DNA from 4 places in the Achromobacter pestifer genome. Region 1 is predicted to be linked to each of the others. Evidence: predicted binding sites of a transcription regulator. Region 1 holds the regulator's gene; each other region holds the start of a gene.
What was found. Region 1 encodes LexA, which represses DNA repair genes until DNA is damaged. Its sites were predicted from a motif close to ACTGTATNNNNATACAGT; they were not measured.

Region 1 (5,746 bases):
TCCAGAAGCTGTTCGCCATGGAAGGCGCCGAGCTCGACGTGCGTCCCGCCGCCCTGAAGGCCATCGCCCGCAAGGCGCTGCGCCGCAAGACGGGCGCGCGCGGTCTGCGTTCCATCATCGAGCAGGCCCTGCTCGACACCATGTATGACCTGCCTTCCCAGGGCAACGTCAAGCGCGTGGTGCTGGACGAGGGCGCGATCGAAGGCGAGGGCAAGCCATTGCTCATCTACGCCGACGAAGACGCGGCTTCAGATAAGCCAGAGCGCGGGGAAGTCCGCGACGCCGCAGCCTGATATTTCAAAAGAGCCCGTTCCTGTAACGGGTTTTTTTGCCTAAGGCGGATTCCCGGGTGCAAACACGCTTTTCCTGCAGGCGCGACGCTTGCATACTGAGGGTGCCGCCCGCGGTTTTTTTCAGCCTATGGGGGATCCAGGCGCCGAGATCTTGAATTTTCGGCTATTGTTCCCATAACAGACGTAACCGACGTGGATCGCCCGGGTATACCCGGATCTCCCGTCCCCGATACGCCGAGTCATACCGAGGAACCTCCTATGTCTGCCAGCCAGACCCTGCCTTCCGACCCGATCGACCTGCCCCTGCTCCCACTGCGCGACGTCGTGGTGTTTCCGCACATGGTCATCCCGCTGTTCGTCGGCCGTCCGCGCTCTATCCGCGCGCTCGAGGTTGCGATGGAAGCGGGCAAGAGCATCATGCTTGTGGCCCAGAAATCCGCCGGCAAGGATGATCCCACCCCTGAAGACGTCTACGAGATCGGCTGCGTGGCCGGCATCCTGCAGATGCTCAAGCTGCCCGACGGCACCGTCAAGGTGCTGGTCGAAGGCACCCAGCGCGCCCGTATCAACAGCATCGAGGACGCCGATTCGCATTTCACCTGCCAGGTGACGCCGATCGAACCGGATGCCATGCAAGGCTCCGAGACCGAAGCCCTGCGCCGCGCCATCGTCGCGCAGTTCGAGCAATACGTAAAACTGAACAAGAAGATCCCCCCGGAGATCCTGACCTCGCTGGCTGGCATCGATGATGCCGGACGCCTGGCCGACACGATCGCCGCGCATCTTCCCCTCAAGCTCGAGCAGAAGCAGAAGATGCTCGAGATCGTCGGCACCTCCGAGCGCCTCGAAGGCCTGCTCACGCAACTCGAAACCGAAATCGACATCCTCCAGGTCGAGAAGCGGATTCGCGGCCGCGTGAAGAAGCAGATGGAAAAGAGCCAGCGCGACTACTACCTGAATGAGCAGGTCAAGGCCATTCAGAAGGAGTTGGGCGAGGGCGAGGAAGGCGCGGACATCGAAGAGCTTGAAAAGAAGATCATCGCTGCCCACATGCCCAAAGAGGCGCGCAAGAAGGCCGATGGCGAGCTCAAGAAGCTCAAGCTCATGTCGCCCATGTCGGCCGAAGCCACCGTGGTGCGCAACTACATCGATACGCTCATCAACCTCCCCTGGAGGAAGAAGAGCAAGATCAACAATTCCATCAGCAACGCGGAAACGGTGCTGGACAACGACCACTACGGTCTGGAGAAGGTCAAGGAACGGATCCTGGAATATCTTGCCGTGCAACAGCGCGTGGACAAGGTGAAGGCGCCCATCCTGTGCCTGGTCGGCCCTCCTGGCGTGGGCAAGACCTCGCTCGGCCAATCCATCGCCAAGGCGACGAACCGCAAGTTCGTCCGCATGGCGCTGGGCGGCGTGCGCGACGAAGCCGAGATCCGCGGCCATCGCCGCACCTACATCGGCTCCATGCCCGGCAAGATCGTCCAGAACATGTCGAAGGTCGGCGTGCGCAATCCCTTGTTCCTGCTCGATGAAATCGACAAGCTGGGCATGGATTTCCGCGGCGATCCCTCGTCGGCGTTGCTGGAAGTACTGGATCCGGAACAGAACCACACGTTCCAGGACCACTACATCGAAGTCGACTTCGACCTGTCCGACGTCATGTTCGTGGCCACCAGCAACACGCTGAACATTCCGCCGGCCCTGCTGGACCGCATGGAAGTCATCCGTCTTTCCGGTTACACCGAGGAAGAGAAGATCCACATCGCCCGCGACCATCTGCTGCCCAAGCTGCTGAAGAACAACGGCGTGAAGGATAGTGAACTCTCGGTCGACGACAGCGCGCTGCGCGACATCGTGCGCTACTACACCCGCGAAGCCGGTGTGCGTGCGCTTGAACGCGAAGTGGGCAAGATCTGCCGCAAGGTCATCAAGCAGTTGCTGACCCAGAGCGACCGCGCCAAGGCCGAAGGCAAGGCTGCCGAGGTCAAGCCGGTGAACGTCACGGGCGACAACCTGAGCGATTTCCTGGGCGTGCGCCGCTACACCTTCGGCATGGCCGAAAAGGAAAACCAGATCGGTCAGGTCACGGGTCTGGCCTGGACGGAAGTCGGCGGCGATCTGCTGACGATCGAAGTCGCGGACATGCCTGGCAAGGGCGTCATTCAACGCACGGGTTCGCTGGGCGACGTGATGAAGGAATCGGTCGAGGCGGCCCGCACGGTGGTGCGTTCCCGCGCCCGCCGCCTGGGCTTTGCCGACAGCGTCTTCGAGAAGCACGACATGCACGTGCACGTGCCGGAAGGCGCGACGCCCAAGGACGGTCCGTCCGCGGGTATCGCGATCACCACGGCCATGGTGTCGGCCTTGTCGCGCATCCCGGTGCGTGCCGATGTCGCCATGACCGGCGAGATCACGCTGCGCGGCGAAGTCCTGCCCATCGGCGGCCTGAAGGAAAAGCTGCTCGCGGCTCACCGTGGCGGCATCAAGACGGTCTTGATCCCGGAAGAAAACGTCAAGGATTTGGCGGAGATCCCGGACAACGTCAAGAACCATCTTGAGATCGTGCCGGTGCGCTGGATCGACAAGGTCCTGGAACTGGCGTTGGAGCGTCTGCCGGAGCCCTTGGCCGAGGAAGAGGCGGTCAAGGAGCCCCTGGTGGCCAAGCCTACCGAACCCGGTTCGACCGATCCGGTGCTCAAGCACTGATGCACGCCCGGAGGACGCCGCCAGTACGGGGCGTTTTTCCAGGATGGGGCTTCCAACAAAAAACCCCGCCAGGAAAATTGGCGGGGTTTTTTTATGCTGCGGGCAGCGGGCCGGCGCCGCAGGCCTTTAGTGCAACGCGTGCGTGCGGATCAGGCCGACCGCGATGCCTTCCAACGCGAAATCCTGGCCTGCTTCGACCACGATGGGTTCAAAGTCGGGGTTTTCGGGCAGGAGTTCGATGTGGCCGTTCTGGCGCTGCAAGCGCTTGACCGTGACATCGTCGCCCAGACGGGCCACCACGATCTGGCCGTTGCGGGCTTCCGAGGCTTTCTTGACGGCGAGCAGGTCGCCTTCCAGGATGCCGGCGTCGCGCATGCTCATGCCGCGCACCTTGAGCAGGTAGTCGGGCGTTTGCGCGAATAGATTGGGGTCGACGCCGACCTCGCGTTCGACATGCTCGGCGGCCAGGATGGGGCTGCCAGCGGCCACGCGGCCAACCAGCGGCAGCAACAATTGCGCCAGGCCCGGCATGGGCAGCGAGCTTTGCGTGGGGGCAGGGGAGTTGTCCTTCAGGCGGATGCCACGGGAGGCTCCGGCCGTCAGTTCGATGGCGCCCTTGCGCGCCAGCGCCTTGAGGTGATCTTCCGCCGCATTGGGGGAACGGAAACCCAGGGCCAGGGCAATCTCGGCGCGGGTTGGCGGAAAGCCGGTGCGCGCGACGGTCTGCCTGATGAGGTCCAGGATTTGTTGTTGGCGATCAGTGAGTTTGCTGGCCATGGCGATGATCCGGTGCTAGCGGACTGTACATATATACAGCGCCATTCTGGGGGACGCAGCGCAAAAAAGCAAGCTATGGGGCCGCCGCCGCGCCAAAGCCAAGGTGACGGCAGGCCGGTCAGGATGTCCCGGATCGGACGCACCCGGCGAAATCGGCCGCGGCCGGCCGTTGGAAAGCCATGTGCTTACGGCTCCATGGCACGGCCGGGCCTGGACGATGCCGCGTCTGCTACTCCGGCTTGATTCCGGCCGCGTCGATGACGCCGCGCCACTTTTGGGTCTCGGATTCGATATAACCCTGCAATTCCTCCGGACGGGTGGCTTTGATCGTGATGGCTTTGTCTTCGAGCTTGCGGATGATGTCGGGTTTGGCCAGCGCTTTCAGCAAGGCGGAACTCAGCACCGACAGTCGGTCGGCCGGAATGCCGGCTGGGCCCATGACGCTGACCCAGGCGTCTACGCTCATGTTCTTCACGCCCAGTTCCTCGGCGGTGGGCACGTCGGGCAGTTCCTTGATGCGCGTGGTGCTGGTGATGGCCAGCGCCCGCACTTTGCCCGACTGCACCAGGCTCAGGGCCGCGGGCAGATTGTCGAACCCGAGGTCGACGTGACCGCCCATCAGGGCGGTCAACGCCGGCCCGCTGCCTGAGAAGGGAATGTGCTGCATTTTTGCGTCCGTCAGGATCTTGAAGTATTCGCCGGTCATGTGCGGCGATGTGCCGGTCCCGGGGCTGGAGTAGGACAGTTGCCGCAGCGTTGCATCGGCGACCAGGGTGCGCAGGTCCTGATACTTCGAATCGGCATTGACCAGCACCAGATTGGTGTAGAAGCCAACCTCGCCGATCATGGTGAAATCCTTGATGGGGTCGAAATTCAGCTCCTTGCGCAACAGCGGGTTGATCACGTTGGTGGCTACGGTACCCAGGAAGATGGTGTAGCCGTCGGGCTTGGCGTGTGCGACCGACGAGGCGCCGATAGTGCCGCCAGCGCCCGCCTTGTTTTCGACGACCACGGCCTGTCCCAGTTCGCGCGATAGGCCCTCGGCCAATACCCGCGCGACGATATCCGTCGAGCCTCCCGGCGGAAACCCGACCACGAAGCGGATAGGCTGGTCCGGAAAGGCTGCGGCGGCGGAGCCGCCCAGCGTGACGGCCAACACGCAGCTTGTGGCGGCAATCCAGGTCTTGAAAGTCATGATCGATGTTCCTCCTGCCGGGTCGCGTCGCGCAAGTCGTCGATAATTCGCCGCTTGTCGATCTTGCCCAGCGTGTTTTTGGGAAAAGACTGCACGATGTGGATGATTTTGGGTGTCCGCACGGACCCCAATTGCTGCTTGCCGTAGTCGATCAGCGCCTGCGCGCTGATCGCTTCCGGCCGAACCGGCACGACCGCCATTTCGACGCGTTCGCCCCATTCGTCGTCGGCGCTGCCGAACACCACGCATTCGGCGATGTCTGGGTGTTGCGCATAGGCGTTCTCGACGTCGGAGGGATACACATTGAAGCCGCCGCTGATGATGACGTCCTTGGAGCGGCCCTTGATGAACAGGAACCCGCGCTCATCGATGACGCCGATGTCTCCAGTGTGGAACCAGCCGTCTTTCAGGACGGCCGCGGTCTGTTCGGGCATGTTCAGGTAGCCCGACATCAGCAAGTCGCCGCTGGCGATAATTTCGCCCAATGTGTTTGGGTTGGCGCTTGGGCGGCCATCGGCGCCGACGACTGCCACGCGCGTCAGGGGGCCGATGCGGCCTGCGCTGCCTCGGTTTTCCGCTAGGGAGCCTGTAGCGCCGTCCATGCCTGCGATGATGACTGGCGCTTCTGTCAGGCCGTAGGTAACGCCCAGTACGGGGCCAAACGCCGCAATCGCCTGCGACTGCAGCGGGGCAGGGCATGGCGCACCGCCATACAGCAGGTTGCGCAGCGCTGGCAGATGGCGCGCAGCGTCACGCTGTGCCTGCACCAACC
Region 2 (5,746 bases), 2.1 Mb from region 1:
CTTGGCCTTTTCGATGACCATTTCCGCGACCTGCACGTGGCGGGTGGCGGGTTCGTCGAAGGTCGAGGCCACCACTTCGCCGCGCACCGTGCGCTGCATTTCAGTCACTTCCTCGGGGCGCTCGTCCACCAGCAGGACGATCATGACCGCGTCGGGATAGTTGGTGGTGATGGCGTGCGCGATGTGCTGCATCATCACCGTCTTGCCGGACTTCGGGCTGGCGACGATCAGGCCGCGCTGGCCCATGCCGATGGGGGCGAAGACGTCGAGAATGCGGCCCGTGAGGTTTTCCTCGCTCTTGATGTCGCGTTCCAGGCGCATGTTGCGGTTCGGGTGCAGCGGCGTCAGGTTTTCGAACATGATGCGATGCTTGATCGCTTCCGGCGCCACGCCGTTGACCTTGTCCACCTTCACCAGGGCGAAATAGCGCTCGCCGTCCTTGGGCGTGCGCACTTCGCCTTCGATCGAATCGCCGGTGTGCAGGTTGAAGCGGCGGATCTGCGAGGGCGAGATGTAGATGTCGTCCGTGCTGGCCAGATACGAGGTCTCGGGCGAGCGCAGGAAGCCAAAGCCGTCAGGCAGGACTTCGAGGACGCCGTCGCCGAAGATCTGCTCGCCTTGCTTGGCGCGCCGTTTCATGATGGCGAACATCAGCTCCTGCTTGCGCAGGCGGTTGGCGTTCTCGATTTCCAGGCCGGCGGCCATTTCCAGCAGCTGCGAGACGTGCAGCGCCTTCAGTTCGTTGAGGTGCATCGCGGTGGGATTTTGGGGGAGAGTGAAGGAGAGTTCTGGCGGCGCGCCACGGACGGGCACACGCGGTATTGAATGAGCGCCGCCCCGAGGGCGGCGCCTTCGTTCACGGCACGCGGCTTACAGCGCGCCGTCCAGGAATGCGGTCAGTTGCGACTTCGACAGCGCGCCAACTTTGGTGGCGGCGGCTTGGCCGTCTTTAAAGAGCATAAGGGTGGGAATGCCGCGGATGCCGTACTTGGTGGCGGTGCCCTGGTTTTCGTCGACGTTCAGCTTGGCGATCGTCAGGCGGCCAGCGTACTCCGTGGCGACTTCTTCCAGGATCGGGGCAATCATCTTGCAGGGGCCACACCAGGCAGCCCAGTAGTCCACCAGCACCGGCTGGCCGGATTTCAACACATCGGCATCGAAGCTGGCGTCACTGACGTTCTTGATTTGGTCGCTCATGATGGTGATTCTCGGTTCGGCAGCAAAAGGCGCGTAAAAAGGGACGCGCCTTGCCGTTGTTCTTGTTTGTGGACGGCCTCAAGCATACCACTGTCAATAACACCAGGCATACCACTGTTAATAACAACAGGAGTTGCAGGATTTGTGTAGGATGTTGCGGCGCAGTTGTCGCGATCCGGGCCGTTCCGCCCCGATGCGCTGGCTGTGACTGTCATCATCCTACCGAATTTGGAGCTGCTCAGGTCGTGCTCATCCCACTGGGAGCCGCGCAGAATCTAGGCTTATCCGTAAAATGTCGGTTTTTTTCCACAGATGTTGGGGATAACTTGGCCACTCCACGTTACACCGAGGCGTCCATTCGCGTCCTGAAGGGACTGGAGCCCGTGCGCCAGCGCCCGGGCATGTACACCCGAACCGAAAACCCCCTGCACGTCGTGCAGGAGGTCATTGATAACGCCGCAGACGAGGCCTTGGCCGGTTACTGCAAGCAGATCCAGGTCACGCTGCATATCGACGGCAGCGTTTCCGTCGAGGATGACGGCCGCGGCATTCCCGTCGGCCTGCATCCCGAAGAGCACGCTCCCGTGGTGGAGCTGGTGTTCACCCGCCTGCACGCCGGCGGCAAGTTCGACAAGGCGGGCGGCGGCGCCTACGCCTTCTCCGGCGGCCTGCACGGCGTCGGCGTGTCCGTCACCAACGCCCTGGCCACGCGGCTCGAGGTGGTGGTGTGGCGCGATGGCGCGGTAAACCGTCTGGTTTTCAAGGGCGGCGACGTGGCCGAGCCCCTGGCGCCCTACGATCAGGGCGGCCGCAAGAAGTCCGGCACCCGCGTGCGTGTCTGGCCGGATCCCAAGTATTTCGACAGCCCCAATATTCCGCTGGGCGAGTTGACGCACCTCTTGCGCAGCAAGGCCGTGCTGCTGCCCGGGGCGAAGGTGTCCCTGGTCAATGAAAAAACGGGCGACACCAAGACCTGGCAGTATCAGGACGGCCTGCGCGGCTACCTGTCGGAAGCGCTGTCGGGGGCGGAGCTGATGGTGCCGTTCTTCGAGGGTGCGCAATACGCGGGCGCCGACCACGAGAACTTCGCCGAAGGCGAGGGCGCCCAGTGGGTGGTGGCCTGGACTGAAGACGGCAACGCGATGCGCGAGTCGTACGTAAACCTGATTCCAACGCCTGCTGGCGGCACTCATGAATCCGGCCTGCGCGAAGGCCTGTTCGGCGCGGTCAAGGGCTTCGCCGAGCTGCACAGCCTGCTGCCCAAGGGCGTCAAGCTGCTGCCCGAAGACGTGTTCGCGCGCGCCAGCTTCGTGCTGTCGGCCAAGGTGCTGGACCCGCAATTCCAGGGCCAGATCAAGGAACGGCTCAACAGCCGCGATGCGGTGCGCCTGGTCGGCGGCTTTTCCAAGAGCGCGCTGGACCTGTGGCTGCACAGCAACGTCGAGTACGGCAAGAAGCTGGCCGAACTGGCCATCCGCCAGGCCCAGGCGCGCCAGCGCTCGGCCCAGAAGGTCGAAAAGCGCAAGAGCTCGGGCGTGGCCGTGCTGCCGGGCAAGCTGACCGATTGCGAGTCCAGCGACGCGACCCGCACCGAAGTCTTCCTGGTCGAGGGCGACTCCGCGGGCGGTTCCGCCAAGATGGGCCGCGACAAGGAATTCCAGGCCATCCTGCCGCTGCGCGGCAAGGTGCTCAATTCCTGGGAAGTGGACCGCGACCGGCTCTTCGCCAACAACGAGATCCATGACATTTCCGTCGCCATCGGCGTGGACCCGCACGGCCCCGGCGACACGCCGGACCTGTCGGGCCTGCGCTACGGCCGCATCTGCATCCTGTCCGACGCCGACGTCGACGGCTCGCATATCCAGGTGCTGCTGCTGACGCTGTTCTACAAGCACTTCCCCAAGCTGGTCGAGGCCGGCAACGTGTTCGTGGCCAAGCCGCCGCTGTTTCGCCTGGACGTGCCGGCGCAGGGCAAGCGTCCGGCGCGCAAGATCTACTGCCTGGACGAAGGCGAGCTCGAGGCCGCGCAAGACAAGTTGCGCAAGGAAGGCGCGCGTGAAGGCGCATGGGCCGTCAGCCGCTTCAAGGGCCTGGGTGAAATGAATCCCGAGCAGCTCTGGGAAACCACCATGAACCCGGATACGCGCCGCCTGCTGCCCGTGGGCTACGGCGACCAGACGCCCGAAGACACCACCCGCATGTTCGACATGCTGATGGGCAAGGGCGAGTCCTCGCAGCGCCGCGCCTGGATCGAAGAGAAGGGCAATCTGGCGGAGCTGGACATCTGATGGCCGCGTCCGCGCCCGGCTCGGCCCGCATGGACGTCCAGATGACGGCCGACGACTACGCCGATTTCGCCGCTTATGTGTACAGGCGGCCGGAGCTGCGCCGCCGCCGCTATCGCTCGCATCTGCGTTTCGCGGTCCTGATGATCGTGGCCTTGCTGGCCTACCTGATCTGGCAGACCTGGGACGGCAATATGCCGAACTGGGGGCGGATCCTGCCCGTGTACTTCCAGGGGCTGGCGGTGGGCCTGGGCATCCTGGCGCTGCTGGCGCTGGCCTACGAGTACGTCCTGCCGTCGCTGGTCAGGATGAACACGCGCCGCATGCTGAAAAGGCAGCCCGACGAGTTGTTCCTGGGCCGCCATCAGCTGGATTTCGGCGCTGAGGGCATCACGGATACCACTTCCACCGCCTCCGGACGCATGGACTGGTCCGATGTGCGGCGGGTCGAGGAAACCCCGGAGCATCTCTATGTCATTCTCGGCACCTTGCAAGGCGTGATCATCCCCAAGCGCGGGCAGGATGCCGCCACGCTGGATGCGGTGCGGGCCCAGTTGCGCGCGCATGTCGCGGACACGCAGTTGATGTCGTCCGCGCAGGCGCTTTGACGCCGTTTCGATGAAATTGTCTACCTGAATACATCATGACCGACAGCAATCAACCCGGTTTGTTCGATTCCAACCCGCCTGGCGGCGATGGCGGCGGCGATGGCGACGCCGCCATCACCCTGGCGCGCTACGCGGAGCAGGCCTACCTGGACTACGCGGTTTCCGTGGTGCGCGGCCGCGCCCTGCCGGACGTGGGCGACGGGCAGAAACCCGTGCAGCGCCGCATCCTGTACGCCATGCAGGCGATGGGGCTGGCCGCCGGCGCCAAGCCCGTGAAGTCCGCGCGCGTCGTGGGCGACGTGCTGGGCAAATACCATCCTCATGGCGACCAGGCCGCCTATGACGCGATGGTGCGGATGGCGCAGGACTTCTCCCTGCGCTATCCGCTGATCGACGGCCAGGGCAACTTCGGTTCGCGCGACGGCGACAACGCCGCCGCCATGCGATACACCGAAGCCCGCCTGACGCCCATCGCCAAGCTGCTGCTGGACGAGCTGGACGAGGGCACCGTGGACTTCGTGCCCAACTACGACGGCAGCCAGCAGGAACCGCAGATGCTGCCGGCGCGCTTGCCCGTGATGCTGCTCAACGGCGCCTCGGGCATCGCGGTCGGCATGGCCACCGAGATCCCGCCGCACAACCTGCGCGAAGTGGCGCAGGCCTGCGTGGCGCTGATCAAGCATCCGCAGCTGCCGGACGCCGAGCTGCATGCCCTGATCCCGGGTCCGGACTTCGCGGGCGGCGGGCAGATCATCACGCCGGCCGCGGACATCGCCCAGATCTATGCGGGCGGCCGCGGTTCGCTCAAGGTGCGTGCGCGCTGGCAGTTCGAGGAAATGGCGCGCGGCCAGTGGCAGTTGGTGGTCACCGAGCTGCCGCCCGGCGCCTCGGGCCAGAAGGTGCTGGAAGAGATCGAGGAAATCACCAACCCCAAGGTCAAGACCGGCAAGAAGAGCCTGACGCCCGAGCAGACGCAGGCCAAGGCCGTGATGCTGAACCTGCTGGACGCCGTGCGCGACGAGTCGGGCAAGGACGCCGCCGTGCGCCTGGTCTTCGAACCCAAGACCTCGCGCGTGGACCGCGACGAATTCGTCAACACGCTGCTGGCGCAAACCAGCATGGAAAGCAGCGCGTCCATCAACCTGGTGTGCATAGGCACTGACGGCCGCCCGCGCCAGAAGGGCCTGCGCGACGTCCTGGTCGAATGGGTGGCGTTCCGCACCAACACCGTGGTGCGCCGCACGCGCTTCCGCCTGGACAAGGTCATCGACCGCATCCACGTGCTGGAAGGCCGCATGGTCGTCTACCTGAACGTGGACGAAGTCATCCAGACGATCCGTGAATCCGACGAGCCGCGCGCCGCGCTGATGGAACGCTTCAAGCTGTCCGAACGGCAGGCCGAGGACATCCTGGAAATGCGCCTGCGCCAGCTGGCCCGCCTGGAAGGCTTCAAGATCGAACAGGAACTGGCCGACAAGCGCGAAGACCAGGTGCGCCTGCAGGAACTGCTGGACAATCCCGCCACGCTCAAGCGCCTCTTGATCAAGGAGATCGAGACCGACGCCAAGCAATACGGCGACGACCGCCGCACGCTGATCGAGACCGCCGAGCGCGCCGTGCTCGAAACCAAGGTTCTGGACGAGCCGGTCACCGTGA
Region 3 (5,746 bases), 480 kb from region 1:
CCACCAGCAGGTCCAGCAGCCGGGCATGGTCGGCGGGCGTGCCGCCGGGCTCGGGGAACAGGGTGGTGCTGGCGGCGGGCTGCTCGACCGTGTCGGGCGCCAGCAGCGCCACGGCGATCACGGGCGCTTCCAGGGTGAAACGGGCCAGCTTTTCCCGCAGCAAGTGGAGGATCTGCGGCGCCTGCCAGACTGGCTGGGCCAGGGCCAGCTCCAGTTCGGTGGGCGGCCGGGCGTGGCGGCCGCGTTCGTGTTCCATGCTGAGCACCACGCGGCGCACGGCCAGTTGCCGGGCGCTGAGCCAGCCGCCCAATTGTTCGGCCAGCCGGCGCGCCACCGCCAGCACCGCGTCGGTGTGTTCGACGTAGTCGGTGAGTTCGATGCGCCGCGAGAACTGGTGCGGCGGCTCGATCCAGCGATGCAGTTCGGGCGCCAGGCCGTAGGCGGCGTCCAGGGCCTGCAGCAGTTCAGGCGCGCTGCGCCGCTGCAGGCCCGCGCGCGGCAGGGCGCGCAGGTCCGCCAGGGTATGGCAGCCGATGTCGTCGAGCCAGTCGCGGCGGGCCTGCGCCTGCGGCAGCAAGGAGAGCGGCAGGGCGTCCAGCCGCCGGGTCAACGTGGGCAGCGTCAGGGTGCGCCGGGGCGCGCGCCGGCCGGGGCTGCGCGCCAGCAGCCAGGCGCCGGCGGCGGTCGGCGCCATGCCGAGCGAGACGCGCAGGTCCAGCGCCCGCAGCGTGGCGGCCACCCGACGGTGCAGGGCTTTGGGGCCGCGGAAGAACATCAGGCTGGCGCCCACGTTCAGGAGCAGGGTGTCGCCGTCGGCCAGGGCGACTTCGGGGGTGTATTGCAGCAGCGCCAGCGCCGCGCCCTGCAAGGCTTCGGCCTCGGCCTGGACATCGCGGGGCAGCAGTTCGACCCCGGGGGCGATGGCGGCCGCGCCGGCGCGGCGCATGCCCGGCTTGACGCCGGCCCGGCGGGCGGCGGGCGTCAGGGCGGCGACGCGTTCCTGTTCCAGGACCGCGAACGCCTGCCCCTCAAGCGGCCAGTGCGGGCGCAGTGCGTCCAGCGGCAGGCAGCGCAGGAAGGCGGCGATCCAGAGGCGCATGGCGGGGAGTAACAGGAGTGGTGACGCCGGTGTCCAGGCCCACGTACAGCGGCGTGTCGCAGGCAGGCCCGCGGCGCTTGAGGATGTGGACGGACAGGCCGCCCGCAGCCGGCGCGAGCGCCAGCCGCAAGGGCGCGGGCGTGGCGTTCTGCGCCGCGCTGCTGGGGCGCACGGCGATGAACAGCAGGTCGCTGGCCTGGGCGGCCAGGTGCAGGCGGCGCAGGGATTCGGGGCGCACATGGGGCAGCCAGCAGATCAGCGCGCCGCAGCTGCCGTTCTTCAGGATCTGTTCGGCGGCCCAGAGCGCGTCCACGGGTTTTTCAGGCGCCACCCAGAGCAATTGGCGCGGATCCAGCCGCCAGCTCATCCAGCTGGCGATGTGGGGCGCGTGCGGCGGCTGCACCAGCGCAATGGCGCGGCGTGTTTCCAGTTGGGCCAGCGCCGGACGCAGCAGGCGGATTTCTCCGATGCCGGGGTGCGGGACCAGCAATTCGTTCAGGGAACCCAGCGGCCAGCCGCCGTCCGGCAGCTCGGCGGACAGCGCGGCATGCCCGGTGGGCAGGGTGCGGGCGGCGCCTTGGGCCAACTGGGTGGCGCGCCACAACGCGGGATGGATACGTTCTGGGGACTGCATGGCAATCGGTTCCTGGATGGCAGGAACCGGGGTAGTGGCCGATGCGTCATTATAGCTGTATGTATATACAGTAGTTAAAAGGGGCGGAGCGCGCCGCGAATAGTTTTGCGCCGGTAACGCGGTAGCCCAAAAGAAAACCCACCCGTACACCTTTCGATGCAGAGGGGTGGGCCGTGTTGGATACGATTCTAGTCGTGTCCGGGCATACGGATCAAGACTAAACCCGCGCGCTTTCTACCGTAGATACCGAGGGTTGCACACCCGCCGCGCGATCCAGATCCAGCCCATAAAACCGCATATCCTCATACCGGATCCAGTGCGACTTTCGCACCAGCCGGTGGCCGATCCACAAAGCCAGGAACAGCGGGATCGCCAGGTAGGTGGAGATCACGCCGATCCAGTCGATGCGGTCTTGCAGGAAGGCCTGGTAGTTCTGGCCCAGCGTGACCAGCAGGCACAGCACAAAGGCGAGCAGCGGGCCGAAGGGGAACAGGCCGGCCTTGTAGGGCAGGTCGGCGGTGTCGTAGCCGTGCTTCACATAGCCCTGGCGGAAGCGGTAATGGCTGACCGCGATGCTCAGCCACACGATGAACTCGGTCATGCCGGCGAAGTTCAGCAGCCAGATGTAGACGGCCTTGGGGCTATACACCAGGCTGAACAGGCACAGGCAGGCCAGCAGCGCGGTGGCCATCAGCGCGTACAGCGGCACGCCGCTGCGGGTCACGCGCCGGAACACGGCGGGCGCCTGGCCTTCCGCCGCCATGTTGAACAGCATCCGCGTTGCCGCGTACATGCCGGAATTGCCGGCCGACAGCACCGAGGTCAGGATCACGGCGTTCATCACGGTGGCCGCCGACAGTAGCCCGGCGTGCTGGAACACCAGCGTGAAGGGGCTGACGGCGATGTCTTCCACTTCGTTGCGCAGCAGTTGCGGGTCGGTATAGGGCAGCAGCAGGCCGATGATCAGGATGGCCAGCACGTAGAACAGCAGGATGCGCCAGAATACGTGGTTGATCGCGCGCGGCACGTTGCGGCGGGGATTCTCGGATTCGCCGGCGGCCACGGCCACCAGTTCCGTGCCCTGGAACGAATAGGCCACCACCATCGCCACGCCCACCCAGGTGGCCGCATTGCCCACGAAGGGCGCATCGCCGACCGACCAGTTGACCAGGCCCACGGGCGTGCCGCTGTGGATGATGCCGACCAGCATCGCCAGCCCGACGCCGATGAAGCACAGCACGGCGACGACCTTGATGATGGCGAACCAGTATTCGGCCTCGCCGAAGCTGCGCGCGGAAAAGGCGTTCAGGCCGAAGGTCAGGGCCAGGAAGAGCACGCTCCATATCCAGCCCGGCGTGTCGGGGAACCAGTACGCCATGACCAGTTGCGCGGCCACCACGTCCACCGCCACCACCGTGGCCCAGCTGATCCAGAAGTTCCAGCCCAGCGCGAAGCCGAAGCCCCCATCCACATAGCGCGAGGCATAGGTGCAGAAGGAACCCGATACCGGCATGAAGGTAGCCAGTTCGCCCAGGCTGGTCATGATGAAGTAGACCATCAGGCCGATGGCCAGGTAGACCATCAGCGCGCCGCCCGGTCCGGCCTGGGCGATGGCGGCGCCGGAGGCCACGAACAGGCCGGTGCCGATGGCTCCGCCCAACGCTATCATCGTGAGGTGGCGCGCCTTGAGCACGCGATGCAGCTGGTTCTGGCCGGCAGGCGTGGCGCCGGATTCTGTTGTCGGAGTTTGCATTGCTGGGGTAGGAGGTTGCCGCGGCGGCGGACCATCAGGCACGGGCATGCGGGCCTGCCCGCCGGGCAACGCCGCGCAAGCCAGCCGGTCCGTGGCGGTGCGGCAAAGGTTGCTTCAAGGCGCGCATTTTACAATGCAGCTATTCCGGGGCCGTTTGGCGGCCCCAGCCAGCACGGAGCGGTTTCATGGCGTCTTCCACTTCTATCGAATTCCTTCCCGATGCCGGCGTCGACGTGCGCCAGCTGTTCATCTTGCTGCACGGCGTGGGCGGCACCCCCGACGACATGGAGCCGCTGGCAAAAGCCGTGCGCGCGGCGTTCCCGAGCGCGGCGGTGCTGGTGCCCCAGGGTTTCGAGCCCTTCGACGGCGGCGGCGAGGGCCGGCAATGGTTCTCGGTGCGCGGCGTGACCGAGGAAAACCGGCCCGAGCGCGTGGCGCGGGCGCTGCCGCCCCTGGAAGCCTATATGCGCGAGGCGCAGGCGCGTTTCGGCCTGCTGCAATCGGACACGGCGCTGGCGGGCTTTTCGCAGGGCGCCATCATGGCGCTGGAACTGGTGCAGGCGCACGACGGCATGGCCGGCCGCGTCATCGCGTTTTCAGGCCGCTATGCCCAGCTGCCCAAGACCGCGCCGCAGTACACCACGCTGCACCTGCTGCATGGCGAGGCCGATCCCATCATGAGCGTGGCGCACATCCAGGCCGCCCAGGCGCGCCTGAGCGAACTGCACGGGGATTCGACCATCGACATCGCCAGCAATGTGGGACACGCGCTGCATCCGGCGCTGATCGAACGTGCCATCGTGCGCCTGAAGACCTGCGTGCCGCTGCGCAGCTGGGAGGCCGCGTTGGGCCTGAACCAGACGCCGCCGGACGGCACGTCGGTGCATTGATCACTTTTCCCAGCCGCCGCCCAGCGCCAGGAACAGCGCGATCTGGTCGTTGCTGAGATCCGCCTGCGAGGCGGCCAGCGCGCTTTCATTGCTGGCCAGCGTGCGCTCGGCGTCCAGCACCGTCAGGTAGTCGGTCTTGCCGTACTGGAACAGGCGGCTCGCTTGCGAGGCGGCCTCGGCGCTCTGGTCGCGCGCGGCGCGCAGGGCGGCGTCGCGGTCCAGCTGGCGCGCGTAGACCACCAGCGCGCTTTCCGTTTCCCGCAGGGCATTGAGCACGCTGGCGTCAAAGCGCGCCGCCGCGGCCTTGGTGCTGGCCTGGGCTTCGGCGATGCGGGCCTGCGCCGCGCCGGTGTTGGGGATCGTCCAAGAGATCAGCGGACCGACGCTCCAGCTGAAGGTGCCGCGGTCGCCGAACATGGCGGCCGGGCCGCCCGAGGCGGCCGACAGGCCCAGCGCGATCTTCGGATACAGGTCCGCCGTGGCCACGCCGATGCGGGCGGTGGCCGCGGCCAGCGTGCGTTCGGCTTGGCGGATGTCAGGACGGCGGCGCAGCAGCTCGGCGCCGTCGCCCACGGGGATGGTCTCGGTCAGGCGGGGGGCCTGGGCGCATTGCAGCAGCGCGGGCGAGATCTCGCCGGGCGTCTGGCTGGTCAGCGCCGCCAAGCGGTACAGCGCGGTGCGCTGCTGGGCCTGGAACGGCGGCAGGTTGGCCTGCAATTGTTGCAGCTGGCTGCGGGCGCGGGTCACGTCCAGCGCCGTGCCGCGGCCGGCGCGCTGCAGGCGGTCGACCGCGTCCAGGGATTGCTGCTGCACCTGCACCGAATGCTGGGCGGAGGCCAGCTGCATGCCGGCCGCGCACATATTGGCGTAGGCGCGGGCGGTCTCGGCGGCCACGGTGACGCGGGTGGCGTCGTAGGCGGCCTGCGCCGCCTGCTCGTCGCCGCTGGCGGCTTCCACGGCGCGGCGGATCTGGCCGAACAGGTCCAGCTGATACGACACGCTGGCGCCCATGGAGTAGGACCAGCGGTTGGGTGGATCGATGCCGGGTTGCAGCTCCTGCAAGCCGGATACATGGCCGAAGCTGGGCGTGGCATTGACGCCGATCGTGGGCTGTTGCTGCGCCTGGGTTTCCTTCACCGCGGCCTGGGCGCGTTCCAGGTTGGCGCTGGCTACGCGCAGGTCGGTGTTGGCAGCCAGGGCTTTTTCCACCAGCCCGTCCAGGACCGGGTCGTCGTACAGGCGCCACCAGTGGCCGGGCACCGCATCCTGCCGGAACACGGCGTCGCGCGCTTCCGTGAATGGCGTCTGCGCGCTCTGCCGCTCGGCCACCGATCCGGCGGGCACCTGGTAGTCCGGGCCGACGGTGGTGC
Region 4 (5,746 bases), 460 kb from region 1:
TCGCCGTCGGCCACGTTCACGATCATGCCCGTGAGCGTATAGCTGCCCTGCGGAATACCGCCAGCCAGCGTCGCGCCGGACCGGCCCTGGGACGTGGGGGCCGGACGTTCGGCCCGGTCCTGGCCCGGCGTCCCTGAAGGCTGCAGCCAATTGACGATGGCGCCTGCCGCCGCAAGTATCAGGGCGACGATCAGGGCGGTCAGCTTGCTGCCGCCGCGAAAGTTAGGTTTGCCACGCACCGCCTGCGCTCCAGGTAGGAAAACGCAGGCAGTTTGCCATAAAGGCCCCGACTCCGGCGGCCTATCCGGGACGTCCGCGCTACAGCCAGCCCGACTTGCGGAACCGCCAGTACAGGAAGGAACAGACCGACGCGATGACGCCCAGCGTGATGGGATAGCCCAGGGGCGACTTCAGTTCGGGCATGAATTCGAAGTTCATGCCGTAGATGCCGGCGATGGCCGTGGGCACCGCCAGGATGGCAGCCCAGGAGGCCAACTTGCGAGTGGTGTCGTTCTGCGCGGCCTGGCCTATCATCAGGCTGGCTTCAAAGGCGAACGCCAGCGATTCGCGCAGCGAGTTGAACAGTTCGTCCACGCGCAGCACGCGGTCGGCCACCTCGCCGAAGTACGGACGGGCGTGTTCGTCCACCGCCGACATCTCGACCCGCGCCAGGCGGCGGCAGATCTCGGCCAGCGGCGACACCACCGTGTGGATGCGCAGCAGGTCGCGACGCTGGCGGTACAGCCTGCGGATGTCGGAGTCCTTGGCGCCGCGGATCAGCAGCTTCTGCTCGGCGCCTTCGACCACGGATTCGATCTTGCCGGCCGCGGCCACATAGCGGTCCACCAGCCAATCCAGCAACTCCGAGGCCACATAATCGCTGCCGCGCTTGAGCAGGTCGGGCGAGGCTTCCAGACGTTCGCGCAAGGGACTGTGGCCGGCGGTGGCGCCGCGCCGCACCGTGACCAGGAAACCGTCGCCGATAAGGAACTGGGTCTCGCCGAAGATGGGGCGCTCGGCCTCGACCTCCACCGTGATGGCGACGATCAGGATCATGTTGCCGTAGTCGATGATCTTCGGCCGCCGGTGGGACTCCAGCATTTCTTCCTGGTTCTTGTCGCAGGCGCCGAGTTCGCTGGCGACCTTGGCCAGCATTTCCGGGCGCGGATTGCGCAGGCCGATCCACAGCATGCCGTGGTCCTGGCTGACGTACTGGGCGACTTCGTCGATGGGAACCTCGCGGTCCCGCCGTCCGTTCACATAGGCGATCGATGCGACGACCTCTCTCTTCGAGTCGTCGGCGGCCTGTTCTTCAGTAGCCATAAACACCCTTTTGCAATGCGATCCCTGCTGGACAGCTTATATATCGGGCGATGATAGCCCAGCCTACGAGAACAGGTTGCGCACCCGCTTGGCCACGTCCACGCTGGGCGCCTGCGGCGCCTTGGGCATGCCGCGTCCCTCGGGCAGCTCCGGCGGCTTGGGCAGGTGGTCGAACAGCGGCAGCATCGCATTGGTGATGTAGCGCGTGCGCGATCCATAGACGTGCCGGTCGCCCATGCCGGTCTGCTGGTGTACATAGAACCGCTGCGGCACGATGAGCTGCAGGCGCTCCTTGGCACGCGTCATCGCCACGTACAGCAGGCGGCGCTCTTCCTCGATTTCCTCGGCCGTGCCGGTGCTCATGTCGGACGGGATGCAGCCGTCCACCACGTTCAGGACGTAGACCGCCTTCCATTCCTGGCCCTTGGCGGAATGGATGGTGGACAGGATCATGTAATCCTCGTCGCGATGCGGCGCGCCGGACTCGTCGCTGGTGGCGTCCGGCGGATCCAGCGTCAGCTCGGTCAGGAAGCGTTCGCGCGTGCCGTAGCCCGCGGCGATGCGCGCCAGCTGGTCCAGGTCCGCGCGGCGCACGCGCGCATCGTCGTACAGGCGTTCCAGCTGGGCGCCGTACCAGCGCAAGGCCAGGTCCACGTCGGCCGGCCATTTCAGCGCGGGATCGCACAAGGCCGCATAAGTATCGGCGAAGGCGCCCCACTCTTCCTGCGCCGCCGCGCCCGGCTTGAATTCACGCAGCGCGCGCAAGGGCTCGGCCGAGGCCGACATGGCGTCCATCAGTTTGCCGGCCGTGGCGGGCCCGATGCCCGGCAGCAGCTGCGCCACGCGAAAGCCCGCCATGCGGCCGCGCGGATTCTCCGCCCAGCGCAGCAGCGACAGCAGGTCCTTCACGTGCGCGGCCTCCAGGAAGCGCAGGCCGCCGAATTTGACGAAGGGAATGTTGCGCCGGGTCAGCTCCAGTTCCAGCGCGGCGCTGTGGCTGGCGGTGCGGAACAGCGCCGCCTGCGACTTGAGCGTGGCCCCGCCCTCGCGCTGCGCCAGCACCTGGTCGGCCACCCAGCGCGCCTGGCCGGCTTCGTCGCTGACCGTCACCAGCTCAGGCAGTTGGGAGGATTGGCGGTCGGTCCACAGGTCCTTGGCGTAGCGCTCCGTGGCCAGGCCGATCACGGCGTTGGACGCGTTAAGGATGGGCTGGGTGGAGCGGTAATTGCGGTCCAGCGTGATGACGCGCGCCGGCGTCGGGAACTGCCCCGGAAAGTCCAGGATATTGCGCACCGTGGCCGCGCGGAACGAATAGATGGACTGGGCATCGTCGCCCACCACCGTCAGGCCGCGGCCGTCGGGTTTCATTGCCATCAGGATGGCGGATTGCAGGCGGTTGGTGTCCTGGTATTCGTCGACCAGCACATGGTCGAAGCGCGCCCCCACGTCCGCGGCGATACCGGGATCGCCCATCATTTCGGCCCAATAGAGCAGCAGATCGTCATAGTCCAGCACCTGCTGGTCCTGCTTGGCCGCGACGTAGGCGCGGAACAGGTTCTTGAGTTCGTCTTCCCATTGGGCGCACCAGGGGAAGGAAGTCTTCAGCACGTCGGCCACCGGCGTCTGGCTGTTGACCACGCGCGAGTAAATGGCCAGGCAGGTGCCTTTGAGCGGAAAGCGCGACTTGGTGGACGACAGGCCCAGCTCGTGGCGCACCATGCCCATCAGGTCCTCGGCGTCGCCGCGATCATGGATGGTGAAGGCTTCGGACAGGCCGATGCGTTGCGCGCAATCGCGCAGCAGACGCGCGCCGATGGCATGGAAGGTGCCGGCCCAAGGCAGCGACGGCGCTTGCTGGGTGGCGCGCAGCCTCATCACCCGCTGCAGCACCGAGCCCACGCGCCGCTCCATTTCCAGCGCCGCGCGGCGCGAGAAGGTCAACAGCAGCATGCGCTGGGGATCGGCGCCGTTCAGGATCAGATGCGCGACCCGATGGGCCAGCGTATTGGTCTTGCCCGAGCCGGCCCCGGCGATCACCAGCAGGGGGCCGTCGTCGCCCGGCGCGCCGGCCACGCCGAACTCGGCGGCCTCGCGTTGGGCGGGATTGAGATCGGCCAGGGGATCGGGGCGCTCGGCGGACGGGGAGGACGTATCGGTTTGGTCGGACATGGGGCGGGGCCGCAGCATTGCAGCCGCTGAAAACGGCGAGCCCGGACATTGCCGGGCTTCGGATGAACACTGTATATTTATACAGAATTTTTTCAATAAAGTCTGATTTGCCCGTGGCCATGCGCCTCTTGACCGGCACCGCCTCCTGGACCGACCCCACCCTGCTGGCTTGCGGCCGCTTCTACCCGCTCGAGGTCCGCAGCGCCGAAGCGCGGCTGCGCTTCTATGCCTCGCGCTTCCCCATGGCCGAGGTCGATTCCAGCTACTACGCCATGCCCACGGCCGAAAACGCCTACTTGTGGGCGCAGCGCACGCCGGACGATTTCGTCTTCAATATCAAGGCCTTCCGGCTATTCACCGGCCACCAGACGCCGCTGTCCGCGCTGCCCGCGGACATCCGGCGCGAATTGCCCGACTGGCCCGAGCCCGTCATCTACCACGACCAGATGCCCGCGGACCTGCGCGACGAACTCTGGCGCCGCTACCCGCTTGCGCTGGAACCACTGCGCATGGCCGGCAAGCTGGGCGCGGTGCATTTCCAGTTTCCACCCTGGATCCGGCGCGATGCGCGCGGGCGGGCGCGGGTCGCCGACTGCGCGCGGCGCATGGAGGAACATCTGGTGTCCGTGGAGTTCCGCCACCGCAGCTGGTTCGAGTCGCCGGCCGCCACTGCCGACACCCTGGCCTTCGAACGTGATCTTGGCGTGGCGCATACGGTGGTCGACAGCCCCCAAGGCTTTGACAACACCGTACCCGCCGTCTGGGAATGCACCCACCCGGAGCTGACGCTGCTGCGCCTGCATGGGCGCAACACGGCCACCTGGAACGTGTCGGGCGCCGCGTCCTCGAGCCGCTTCCAGTACGAATACTCGGAACAGGAACTGGCCGAACTGGCCGAGCGCTTTGCGCGGCTGGCGGCGCAAAGCGCCCAGGCGCACGCAGTGTTCAATACCAACTTCGAAGACCAGGGCATGCGCAACGCCGCGGCTTTCGCGGCGGCGCTAGCGCCCGCCTGACGCCGCCAGCGCCGCGGGCGCGCGCGCCACTTCGTTCAGGCTTTCCAGCAGCACCTCGAACTTGCGCGCGATGTCGTGCTCGGGCACGCAGGCGTAGCCCAGCAACAGGCCGGGCCGGCGGCCCTCGTCGTTGACGTAGTAGCGCGACAGCGCGCGCGTCAACACGCCCTTGCCGCGCGCCACGTCCACCACGCGCAGGTCGTCCATGTCCTGCGGCAGCGTCAACACCAGATGCAGCCCCGCCATGCTGGCGTCGCGATGCAGCCAATCCGGCCCCAGCCGCCGCTCGATCAGGTTGACCAGCATGGCGCGGCGGCGTCCGTACAACATGCGCATGCGGCGGATGTGGGCAGCGTAGTGGCCTTCCGAGATGAACGTGGCCAGGGCCGCGTGCGTCATCAGGTGGCCTTCGCGGTAGAGCTCGGCGTGCGCCGCCTGGAACGCGGCGGTCAGGGTCTTGGGCAGCACCAGATAGCCTACCCGCAGGCCCGGGTACAAGGTCTTGCTGAAGGTGCCCATGTAGATCACCGGCGCGTCCGGCTCAAGCCCCAGCAGCGAGGCGATCGGCCGGCCGGAGAAGCGGAATTCGCTGTCGTAGTCGTCCTCGATGATCCAGCTGCCGCTTTGCCGCGCCACCGCCAGCAACTGGCGCCGGCGCGTCAGCGACATGACCGGCCCCAGCGGATACTGGTGCGACGGCGTGACGAAGATGAAGCGCGGCGGCGTGCCCACGGTCTCCGGCAGGCGCATGCCCTCCTCGTCCACCGGCAGGTGCACGGTGTGCAGGCCGTTGGCCTGCAGCACGGTACGCGCCCCCCAATAGCCCGGATCTTCGACCCAGGCGGTCTCGCCGGCCTCGCCCAGGATGCGGGTGGTCAGGTCGATGGCCTGATGCGAGCCCTCGGTGATGATGATCTGCTCGGGATCGCAATCGATCGAGCGGGTCAGCGCCAGATGCTGCGCCAGCGCCTCGCGCAGGGCCGGCAGCCCGCCGCCGTAGGCGTAGGTCAGCAGATCGGGCGAGGGATTGCGCCACAGCGCGCTGAAAATTCGGCCGAACTTCTTGTGCGGGAACTCGGTCAGGTCAGGCACGCCGGGCATGAAGGCGCCCCATTGGTAGGGCGACGCGGACACGCTGTCGACGATGGCGGCGCCGCGCGGCGACAGCGCCGGGCGCGGCTGCGCGGGCGGCGGCTGGCGCTTGCGCCGGCCGCTATCCAGGTAGGAATCGGGGACCG

Region 2: FOC84_RS02255 (DNA topoisomerase IV subunit B) is a predicted target of LexA. The motif match lies at 1,311-1,328, and genes of this name have one in related genera.
Region 3: imuA (translesion DNA synthesis-associated protein ImuA) is a predicted target of LexA. The motif match lies at 1,788-1,805, and genes of this name have one in related genera.
Region 4: FOC84_RS23530 (ATP-dependent helicase) is a predicted target of LexA. The motif match lies at 3,561-3,578, and genes of this name have one in related genera.

What each region holds. Positions count from the first base shown of each region.
Region 1 covers NZ_CP053985.1:5,413,384-5,419,129, forward strand. Annotated here, with positions in the region: gene clpX (ATP-dependent Clp protease ATP-binding subunit ClpX) at 1-293, shown strand, start outside; gene lon (endopeptidase La) at 552-3,002, shown strand; gene lexA (transcriptional repressor LexA) at 3,129-3,779, opposite strand; gene FOC84_RS25730 (Bug family tripartite tricarboxylate transporter substrate binding protein) at 4,009-4,974, opposite strand; gene FOC84_RS25735 (class I adenylate-forming enzyme family protein) at 4,971-5,746, opposite strand, start outside.
Region 2 covers NZ_CP053985.1:392,681-398,426, reverse strand. Annotated here, with positions in the region: gene rho (transcription termination factor Rho) at 1-753, opposite strand, end outside; gene trxA (thioredoxin TrxA) at 871-1,197, opposite strand; gene FOC84_RS02255 (DNA topoisomerase IV subunit B) at 1,524-3,485, shown strand; gene FOC84_RS02250 (YcxB family protein) at 3,485-4,090, shown strand; gene parC (DNA topoisomerase IV subunit A) at 4,126-5,746, shown strand, end outside.
Region 3 covers NZ_CP053985.1:5,897,386-5,903,131, forward strand. Annotated here, with positions in the region: gene FOC84_RS27855 (Y-family DNA polymerase) at 1-1,099, opposite strand, end outside; gene imuA (translesion DNA synthesis-associated protein ImuA) at 1,029-1,733, opposite strand; gene FOC84_RS27865 (amino acid permease) at 1,951-3,486, opposite strand; gene ypfH (esterase) at 3,672-4,376, shown strand; gene FOC84_RS27875 (efflux transporter outer membrane subunit) at 4,377-5,746, opposite strand, start outside.
Region 4 covers NZ_CP053985.1:4,953,158-4,958,903, reverse strand. Annotated here, with positions in the region: gene FOC84_RS23540 (thermonuclease family protein) at 1-239, opposite strand, end outside; gene FOC84_RS23535 (magnesium and cobalt transport protein CorA) at 319-1,323, opposite strand; gene FOC84_RS23530 (ATP-dependent helicase) at 1,387-3,492, opposite strand; gene FOC84_RS23525 (DUF72 domain-containing protein) at 3,612-4,508, shown strand; gene FOC84_RS23520 (PLP-dependent aminotransferase family protein) at 4,494-5,746, opposite strand, start outside.